DNA from 4 places in the Streptomyces sp. NPDC005752 genome. Region 1 is predicted to be linked to each of the others. Evidence: riboswitches for the same ligand, from Rfam matches in the RefSeq annotation. Region 1 holds a riboswitch; each other region holds the start of a gene.

Region 1 (2,191 bases):
GTCGCGGTCCTCCTCGTCCTCGCCATCCGGATCTCGGACGGCGTGCTTGCCAAGGTCGTGCCGGTCACCGACCTGCTCACCCTGATCACCGTCGCCGCGCTCTCCCTCGTCATCAACAGCGTCGTGCGCCGCGGGAACGAGCAGTTGGCCTCGGCCAGGGTCATCGCGGAGACGGCGATGCGCGCGGTGCTCCCGACGCCGGACGACCGGATCGGCGGTCTGCTGGTCGCGGCGCGGTACGAGGCGGCCCAGGCGGACGAGTTCGTCGGCGGCGACCTCTTCGCCGTCGCGGACACGCCCCACGGGGTGCGTCTGGTCGTCGGGGACGTACGGGGCAAGGGACTGGACGCGGTGGGGGCGGTGGCGGTCGTCATCGGGGCGTTCCGGGAGGCCGCCGAGCAGGAGATGTCGTTGGAGGGGGTGGCCCAGCGGCTGGAACGTGCGCTGGCCCGTGAGGGGTCGCGCCGGGGCGGCTTCGACTCGATGGAGGGGTTCGTCACCGCTGTTCTCGCGGAGATCCCGGTCGGTTCCGACGTGCTGCGGGTCGTCAACCGCGGCCACCCCGAGCCGCTCGTGCTGCACGCGGACGGGGCGCTGGAGGTACTGGCGCCGACGGTACCGGCCCTGCCGCTCGGGATGGGGCTGGGCGCCCTGCCCGACCGGTCGGACGAGTGGACGCTGCCGGCGGGGGCGATGTTCCTGGCGTTCACCGACGGGCTCTCCGAGGCGCGGGACGCGGAGGGCGTCTTCTACGACCCGGCGGCCCGGCTGAGCGGCAGGCTCTTCCCGGGGCCCGAGGAACTGCTGTCCGCGCTGACCGACGACGTACGGCTGCACACCGGGGGCCGGTCGACGGACGACCTGGCGCTGCTCGCGATCGGCCGTCCCGCACGGGGGCAGCAGGAGCGGCGGACGACGGTGAAGATCGTGCGACGGGACAGTGAATGACCCGTCGCGACCGTCGGTAGTCGAAGGACCCCGCTCCGCATAACATGTGACGCAACGTCAGAAACTGATGGCTGGCCAAAGGGTGCTCAGGTCGCCCGTTTGCGCCCGATTGCACCCTGAAAGTCCAGGCCAAGGTCGTGAACGATCTGTTGGAACGGCTTGGAATCGGAGCTGGGTGTCTATTAACGTTCGATAACGCAGCGCGGTTGTACCTGTCGTCGCAAGAGGCGGCACCGTGCGCAGCGCCGAATTCCGCAAGGGAACCGGGGAACCACCTACATGGGGTGAATCGGACACCTGTGTCTCGCGAGAGACGAAGGGGTCCGTAGGAGACCTTCCTGCTCCGAACCCGTCAGCTAACCCGGTAGGCGAGAAGGAAGGAAAGGAGTGCGCCCACGTGGCGTCGAATCAGCCTGCCCCCGAGGCACCGTCATCCTTCAGGACCGACAGCTTCGGTGATGAGGGCAGGACTTGGGAGGAATGGAACCCCACCGAGGAGTCCATTCGCCCCGTACGCGGCCGGCACCGCGTAGCCAAGCAGCGCGGCCTCGCCCGTAGCTCCACCGTCCTCGGCGTCGGCGTCATCGCGGCCGTCGGTGCGGGTGGTATGGCCACCGCGCAGAGCAAGCCGCCGGTCTCCATCTCTCTCCCCGATTCCATCGCGGACAACCTTCCCGATGCCAAGTCCCTGCCCGGCGTGGGCGCGTTCATGTCCGGCGACTCCGACTCGGACCACGAGACGGTTGCCGCGTCCTCCCCGCTCACCACGGCTGGGATCACCGCCGCCGAGGCGGAGCAGGGCAGCACGGACGCCGGCGAGGCGCTGCGCGCCCGCATCCTCCAGCAGGCCGAGCAGCAGCAGGCCGGGGCCGAGGCCGAGGCCAGGGCCGCGCAGGAGAAGGCGGCTGTCGAAGCGGCAGCGGCCCAGGCGGCGGAGAAGCAGAGCCAGGCCGAAGCCGATGCCGCCGCGAAGAAGAAGGCGGCGGAAGAGGCGGCGAAGAAGAAGGCGGAGGCCGAGCGTCTCGCCAAGCTCGCCGCCAGCTACGCCGTCCCGACCTCCTCCTACTACATCAGCTCGTCCTTCGGCCAGGCCGGTTCGATGTGGTCCTCCGGCCACCACACCGGGCTGGACTTCGCGGCGCCGACCGGCACCCCGGTGAAGGCCGTTCACAGCGGCACGGTGAAGTCGGCCGGCTACTCCGGGTCGTACGGCTACCGCACGGTCCTGGAACTCGACGACGGC
Region 2 (2,191 bases), on a different contig from region 1:
GCTCACCTGCGGCCGTCAGCCGCGCTCCGCGGTGGTGACGGACGAGGAGGGCGGCTCCCGCCTCCCGCTCGAGCTTCGCGAGCTGTTGCGAGAGCGCGGGCGCGGTGTAACCCAGCCGCGCTGCCGCCCGGGTGATCGAGCCGGCCTCGGACACCGCCACCAGGGCAGCCAGCCGCGTAGGGTCGTACATTAAGCGTTCCTTTTGGCAGACCCAGGACATTGCAAGTACATGCTAAAGGCATGGAGCGTCCATGGTGGATCCATGGACGCACAACTGCTCGCTTTCGTCGCCGTGGCGGCGGGAATGGTCGCTCTGCCGGGCGCCGACTTCACGGTGGTCGTACGCAACGCGCTCGCATCCCGGACGTCCGGGCTGGCCACCGCGGTGGGAGTGGCCGGCGGCCTGCTGGTGCACACCGCGCTGGCCGCCGCCGGACTCGCCGCCGTGCTCGTGACGATGCCCGTCCTCTTCCGCACCGTCCAGTTGCTCGGCGGCGCGTACGTCCTCTACCTCGGCCTCAGCGGTCTGCGTGCGATGAGGCGGCGGGCTGCCACCGGAGCGGATGCCGGGGAGGGGGCCGAGCTAATGGCGACGCCGTCGGGGCCGGGGCGCTCGTTGCGCCAGGGCTTCCTGACGAACGCGCTCAACCCGAAAGCGCCCGTGCTCTTCCTCAGCCTGCTGCCGCAGTTCGTCCCCGACGGCCGGCCACCGCTGCCCAGGACGTTGCTGCTCGCCTCGGTGATCGTCCTGCTCGCGCTCGTCTGGTTCCCGGCGGTGGCCCTGCTGGTGGACCGGCTGGGCCGGTGGCTGCGCCGGCCGCGTACCGCCCGGGTGATCGAGGGCGGCAGCGGCACGGCACTCACCGCGTTGGGGCTCGTACTGGTGACGGGGCCCCTGCTGCACTGAACCAGGGCGAAAGGCGTGTCAGCGCACCCTCCCGTACCAGACGTTGCCGGACCAGATCTTCTCCAGCCGGACCACGGCGCCGGCCTTCGGCGAGTGCCAGATCTTCCCGCTGCCTGCGTAGATCCCGACGTGGTACACACCGCGGCCCGCATGGAAAAAGACCAGGTCGCCGCGTTTCCGCTGCGACCTGGAGATATGGCGGGTCTTGTTGTACTGCTGCTGCGCCGTTCGAGGAAGTTTCTTGCCGGCCTTCTTGAACGAGTAGAGCGTGAGCCCGGAGCAGTCGAACCGGTTGGGGCCCGTGGCGCCCCATCTGTAAGGCGCACCCTTCTTCGAGGCGGCGATCTTGAGTGCCTTCGTCGAATGGGCGGCGGCCTCGGCGTCGTTCACGAGACCTGGGGCCAGCATGGTGGTGCCCACGGCGAATGTCAGGACCGAGGCCGTACCGACCCGGGCGAACAGAGACGGGACATGAACCTGCGCAGTCATGCGCAACCCTTCGTCAGCCGCCTGTGAAGGATGACCTGTCGGGTTCGGGCTGGCGAAGTTGCCCGGCCGCGTGATGCGGCTTCACCCCGAGGGCCGTCCGGAACTCCGGCCGGCCCGTTGTGCTCGGGTCCTCCACTCCTGCCGATCCACTCCTGTCGACCAGGCATCCGGACGGCGGCAGGACTCGGCGTCCGCCCGGACCGCCCCGCCGCGGTGGCGGGGGCTTGTCGTCCCAGGGATCTTTACGCACGCACTGCCGGATTTCCTGGCTGAAGTGGCGATATGTGAGAGTCGTCACGGCTGATCCGATCGGGTGGACGCGGTCGGCCCGGAGCCGCCACGGCCACACCGGACCAGCCGTGGACCAGCGGCGGAACGAACCATTCCGCTCAGCGTCCGTGCTTGGTGCGCAAGTTGGCTGGTCCCTCGTGCGGGGGATCACCTACGCCGATCGAGCGAGTGAAACTCGTCGGCCGGTCGGGCGTGTCGTAGGACGGCGCCGCAAAGCCGACACCGCAGGCGGGTCGGGCGTGCAGGAGCTCAACTCGACGGCGGGGGAGGTACGGAGACCCGCCCTGCTCGGCGCTCCCCGTCCAGCAGCCGCAGCGCCCTGGCCAGAGTGCCCGCGTGGATCTGCGATTCACCCCGTTCGTGCATCAACGCGAGTGAGTCGCGAAGGGCGGTGGCCCGGGAGGCGAGAGCCTGAGCGGCCCGGAGCGCTCCGTACGTGTCACTGCCGCGTGCCGGGTTGATGCGGCCGAGCTGGTCGATCACTTCCAGGTAGCAGTCGATGAA
Region 3 (2,191 bases), on a different contig from region 1:
AGACCCCCTCGTCCGACGCTTCGGACCCGGCGGACGCGACGGACGGAGCGGACGACCCGGACGCGGAGGACAAGGCGGACGGGAAGGCGTCCGGCGAGGCGGCGGACAAGGCGGACGAGTCCGGGAAGACCTCCGCAACCCCGTCCGCCACGCCTTCCCCGGAAGCCTCCGAGACGTCCGGCGCCTCGAAGGGTGACAAGGCGAAGGGCGGGAAGCACCGTGGCATCCCGGCCCCGGAGGCGAGTGCCGGGACGGACCTGGAGGACGGGCGCGAGTCCGGCCGGCACGCGTCGCGCGGCGACTCCGAGGCGCGCCAGGGAGCCGAGGGGACATACACCGTCCGCACGGGTGACAACCTCTGGGCGATCGCGGACTCGCAGGAGCTCACCGGCGGCTGGACCGCGCTCTACGAGGCCAACAAGGGTGAGCTGGGCTCCGACCCGGACCTGATCCTTCCCGGCCAGAGCCTGGACCTCGACCTCGGGGCGGATGCCCCCGCCGCCCAGGCGGAGACCACCGTCGCCAACTGATCAAAAGCGGGAAAACACCCCGAATGCAGGGGTAGTTCAGAGACCTATGTCCACTTATGCGTAAGTGAGACATGGGTCTCTTTGCTTCAACTGGTGCGCCTGGTCCGTCCGATCCGTCCATATTGGCTCCGACCTGCGAAAACGCACACCACCCCTGGACCGTTACGGGGCTGATCGGCCGTTATGTCCATCTTTGAATGTGGGGGTTGCGTGTGTTTACGGTCGGAGCCGCTCGCACCGCGGGCACCTTCGACCGTCACGCCGAATCCTGCCGTCGGACGAAGGGGACCGACGCGTAAAGCGCCGTAGGCAGGAGCGGGGGACCCAGGTAAGCGCCGGACCCGGTCGTCGTGAGACGGGCGAAGGTACGGCTAGGGGTGAAGACGTCCGCGGGAGCGGGCGTCCGGGCAACTCACAGGCCCGAACCCGACAGCTCACCTCGTAGGCGTCGGTGAGGAGAACCATGCTGCTTTCCAGCAAGGGCAAGCACCGCCGCCCGTCCAAGGCCGTCCGCATCGCGACCCTGGCCGGCGTCACCGGTGCCGCCGTGGCCGTACCGCTCATGGGAGCGACCGGCGCCTCGGCCGCCTCCGTCGAGACCTGGGACGCCGTCGCCCAGTGCGAGTCCGGTGGCAACTGGTCCATCAACACCGGCAACGGCTACTACGGCGGCCTGCAGTTCTCGCAGTCCAGCTGGGCAGCCGCCGGCGGCACGCAGTACGCCGCCCGCGCCGACCTGGCCAGCAAGGACCAGCAGATAGCCGCCGCCGAGAAGCTCCTCGACCTGCAGGGCCCGGGTGCCTGGGCCTGCGCCGGTGCCGGCGGCCTGACGAACGACGGTGTGGACCCGGGCGTCGACACCGGCTCGGAGAAGAACGGCGACACGGCCCCGCAGGCCGCGCCGGAGCGCAAGGCCGAGCAGCCCACCACGCGCAGCGAGAAGCGCACCGCTCCCAAGGAGACGGTCACCACCCCGACCGGCGGCAAGGTCGAGAAGGGTGACGGCGAGTACAAGGTCAAGACCGGCGACACCCTCAGCAAGATCGCCGACGCGAAGAAGGTCAAGGGCGGCTGGGAGAAGCTGTTCGACCTGAACGACGACATCGTCGACGACGCCGACCTGATCTTCCCGGGTCAGCAGCTCCACCTGAAGTAGTCCGGGGTCGTTCTTCCTCCTCCCGCCCCGGAGGCCCGGCCCGGCGTGCTGACCCCCCGCACGCCGGGCCGGTGCCGCGTCCGGACCCCGCGGTCGGGTGTGCGGCGGGCTCGCCGGTAAGGGTGAGTGTTCAACTGTTGTAGTTACTCGCCAGTAAGATTCTGCGGCTTTGTCCGTTATGCGGGCCCTTGGGTTCTTTTTCGTCCCAGGTGACGGGCGGACGGCCGACGCAGCGGGCCGGGCCGGTTAGGCTCGTGGCGCAAGGCCACAGTGACCCTGCAGAACCAGTGTCAGATCCCAGAAGGAGATGCCTCGTGCCGTCCATCGACGTCGTCGTAGCCAGGGAAATCCTCGACTCCCGGGGCAACCCCACGGTCGAGGTCGAGGTTGGCCTCGACGACGGCAGCACGGGACGTGCTGCTGTTCCGTCCGGCGCCTCCACCGGTGCGTTCGAGGCCATCGAGCTTCGCGACGGTGACCCCAACCGCTACCAGGGCAAGGGCGT
Region 4 (2,191 bases), on a different contig from region 1:
GCGGCACCCTCACCTCCCGGCTGGACCGTGTGCTGCGTGAGGAGAAGGGCTACACCTACGGTGTCCGGGCCTTCGGACAGGTGCTGCGCTCGACGGCCCCCGGATCGGCCTCGGGGGCGACGGGCGCCGCGATGCTCGCCATCAGCGGCTCCGTCGACACGGAGTCCACCGGCCCCGCGCTCGACGACCTGTGGAAGGTCCTGCGCACGCTGGCCGCCGAGGGGCTCACCGACGCCGAGCGCGAGACCGCCGTGCAGAACCTCGTGGGCGTCGCCCCGCTGAAGTACGAGACGGCGGCCTCCGTCGCGGGCACCCTGGCGGACCAGGTGGAGCAGCACCTCCCGGACGACTACCAGGCGCAGCTGTACGCGCGTCTGGCCGCGACCGGCACCGTCGAGGCGACCGCCGCCGTGGTCAACGCCTTCCCGGTCGACCGGCTGGTCACCGTTCTCGTCGGCGACGCCGCTCAGATCGCGGAGCCCGTCAGGGCGCTCGGCATCGGCGAGGTGTCGGTCGTCAGCGGCTGACCGAAGCAGGACATGACGGGCCCCGGCGAGAGTGCACTCTCGCCGGGGTTCGGTCTTTTGTCCGCTTTGCAAAGAAAGTTCCATTCATCCTGTGGGATGTGCGACAAAAGGCCCTTTCCGTTTGGTGCGGGAAAGTGGCCCGCTCTAGCGTCGGCCCGGCTGTCCGCCGGACGAAAGCCGCGACCGCGGCGCCGGACAGTCATCGCCGAGTCCCCGTCAGGCGCGAGCCTGGGGAGCCGGGGACCCACGAAGTCCCTGGGGTGAATCGGAACCCTGCGTCTCGCGCGAGGCGGAGGGGGCCGTAGGAGACCTTCCTGCTCCGAACCCGTCAGCTAACCCGGTAGGCGAGAAGGAAGGAAAGGAACAGCCCCTCCATGGCATTCATCCGTGCCGCCGGGAAGCACCGTGCCCCGAGCCGCCTGACGCGCAGGAGCGCCAAGGTCGCCGGCATCGCGGCCCTGGCCACCACCGGTGTCATCGGCGCCACGGCCTCCCCGGCCCTCGCCGCGGACGCCGAGGCCGTCGCCGCCGGGACCGGTCTGACCCAGACCGTCGCCCTCGACACGACCCTGGCGGCCCAGATCGAGGCTCAGGCGAAGGTCCAGCAGCGCCAGGCCGACGCGGCTGCGAAGGCCGCGGCGGAAGCGAAGGCGAAGGCCAAGGCCAAGGCGGAGGCCGAGCGCAAGGCGGAGGCCCGCGCCGAGGAGGTCCGGGAGGAGAAGGCGCGCGCCGCACGTGCCGCCGAGCGCGCCCGGCTCAACTCCTTCCACCTCCCGGTCGCCGGCTCTCACGTGACCACCTCCTACAAGTCCGGCGGAGCGCTCTGGTCCTCCGGGAGCCACTCGGGCGTGGACTTCCAGGCGGCGTCCGGCACCTCCGTCGTCGCGGTCGGCGCCGGCACGGTCGTCGAGGCCGGCTGGGGCGGCGCGTACGGCAACAACATCGTGCTCAGGATGAAGGACGGCACGTACACCCAGTACGGCCACCTCTCCTCGATCGGTGTCTCCGTCGGCCAGAGCGTCGGCTCCGGCGAGCAGATAGGCGTCTCCGGCTCGACCGGCAACTCCACCGGTCCGCATCTGCACTTCGAGGCCCGGACCACACCCGAGTACGGCTCGGACATGGACCCCGTCGCCTACCTCCGTGCGCACGGCGTCCAGGTCTGACCCCACACGCGCGACACCGCTCCGACGAAGGCCCCGGCTCCGCGTGCCGGGGCCTTCGCCGTGTCCCGGGGGATACGCCCGCCGAAGCCCTCGCGGAAGTGGCCCCCGGCCAAAAGATATCCATGGATTCCACCCCGCCATCGGAAATTCCGGCCGATTGCAATAGAGTCACAGAACAGGCGTCGATCGGCCGCGTTTCGCGGGGATTAAGGCGGAGGTTCGGACATGCGCATTCCCGCGCATTCGGTATGCACGGCAATCCGTGACGACATCGTCTCGGGTGTCTTCGAGCGCGGCAGCCGCCTCACCGAAGAGGTGCTCGCGCGGCGCTACGGCGTATCCCGCGTCCCCGTGCGCGAGGCGCTGCGCACCCTGGAGTCCGAGGGGTTCGTCGTCACCCGCCGGCACGCCGGTGCCTGCGTCGCGGAGCCCACGGAACAGGAGGCCGCCGACCTCCTGGAGGTGCGGATGCTCCTGGAGCCACTCGGGGCGGCACGA

What was found. A riboswitch is a leader RNA that binds a small molecule or an ion and turns the genes downstream of it on or off. The one in region 1 is predicted to bind cyclic di-AMP.
Positions count from the first base shown of each region.
Region 2: linked by a shared signal. The riboswitch ahead of ABZ441_RS13375 (C40 family peptidase) and the one ahead of ABZ441_RS26390 (M23 family metallopeptidase) in region 1 are both predicted to bind cyclic di-AMP.
Region 3: linked by a shared signal. The riboswitch ahead of ABZ441_RS10845 (transglycosylase family protein) and the one ahead of ABZ441_RS26390 (M23 family metallopeptidase) in region 1 are both predicted to bind cyclic di-AMP.
Region 4: linked by a shared signal. The riboswitch ahead of ABZ441_RS25570 (M23 family metallopeptidase) and the one ahead of ABZ441_RS26390 (M23 family metallopeptidase) in region 1 are both predicted to bind cyclic di-AMP.

Region 1 covers NZ_JBEXYB010000035.1:60,611-62,801, forward strand. Annotated here, with positions in the region: gene ABZ441_RS26385 (PP2C family protein-serine/threonine phosphatase) at 1-948, shown strand, start outside; cyclic di-AMP (ydaO/yuaA leader) riboswitch at 1,182-1,334, shown strand; gene ABZ441_RS26390 (M23 family metallopeptidase) at 1,346-2,191, shown strand, end outside.
Region 2 covers NZ_JBEXYB010000013.1:34,851-37,041, reverse strand. Annotated here, with positions in the region: gene ABZ441_RS13385 (LysR family transcriptional regulator) at 1-190, opposite strand, end outside; gene ABZ441_RS13380 (LysE family translocator) at 263-907, shown strand; gene ABZ441_RS13375 (C40 family peptidase) at 926-1,396, opposite strand; cyclic di-AMP (ydaO/yuaA leader) riboswitch at 1,400-1,596, opposite strand; gene ABZ441_RS13370 (hypothetical protein) at 1,937-2,191, opposite strand, start outside.
Region 3 covers NZ_JBEXYB010000010.1:77,618-79,808, reverse strand. Annotated here, with positions in the region: gene ABZ441_RS10850 (transglycosylase family protein) at 1-530, shown strand, start outside; cyclic di-AMP (ydaO/yuaA leader) riboswitch at 822-993, shown strand; gene ABZ441_RS10845 (transglycosylase family protein) at 994-1,686, shown strand; gene eno (phosphopyruvate hydratase) at 2,001-2,191, shown strand, end outside.
Region 4 covers NZ_JBEXYB010000033.1:70,372-72,562, forward strand. Annotated here, with positions in the region: gene ABZ441_RS25565 (pitrilysin family protein) at 1-527, shown strand, start outside; cyclic di-AMP (ydaO/yuaA leader) riboswitch at 721-888, shown strand; gene ABZ441_RS25570 (M23 family metallopeptidase) at 902-1,693, shown strand; gene ABZ441_RS25575 (GntR family transcriptional regulator) at 1,919-2,191, shown strand, end outside.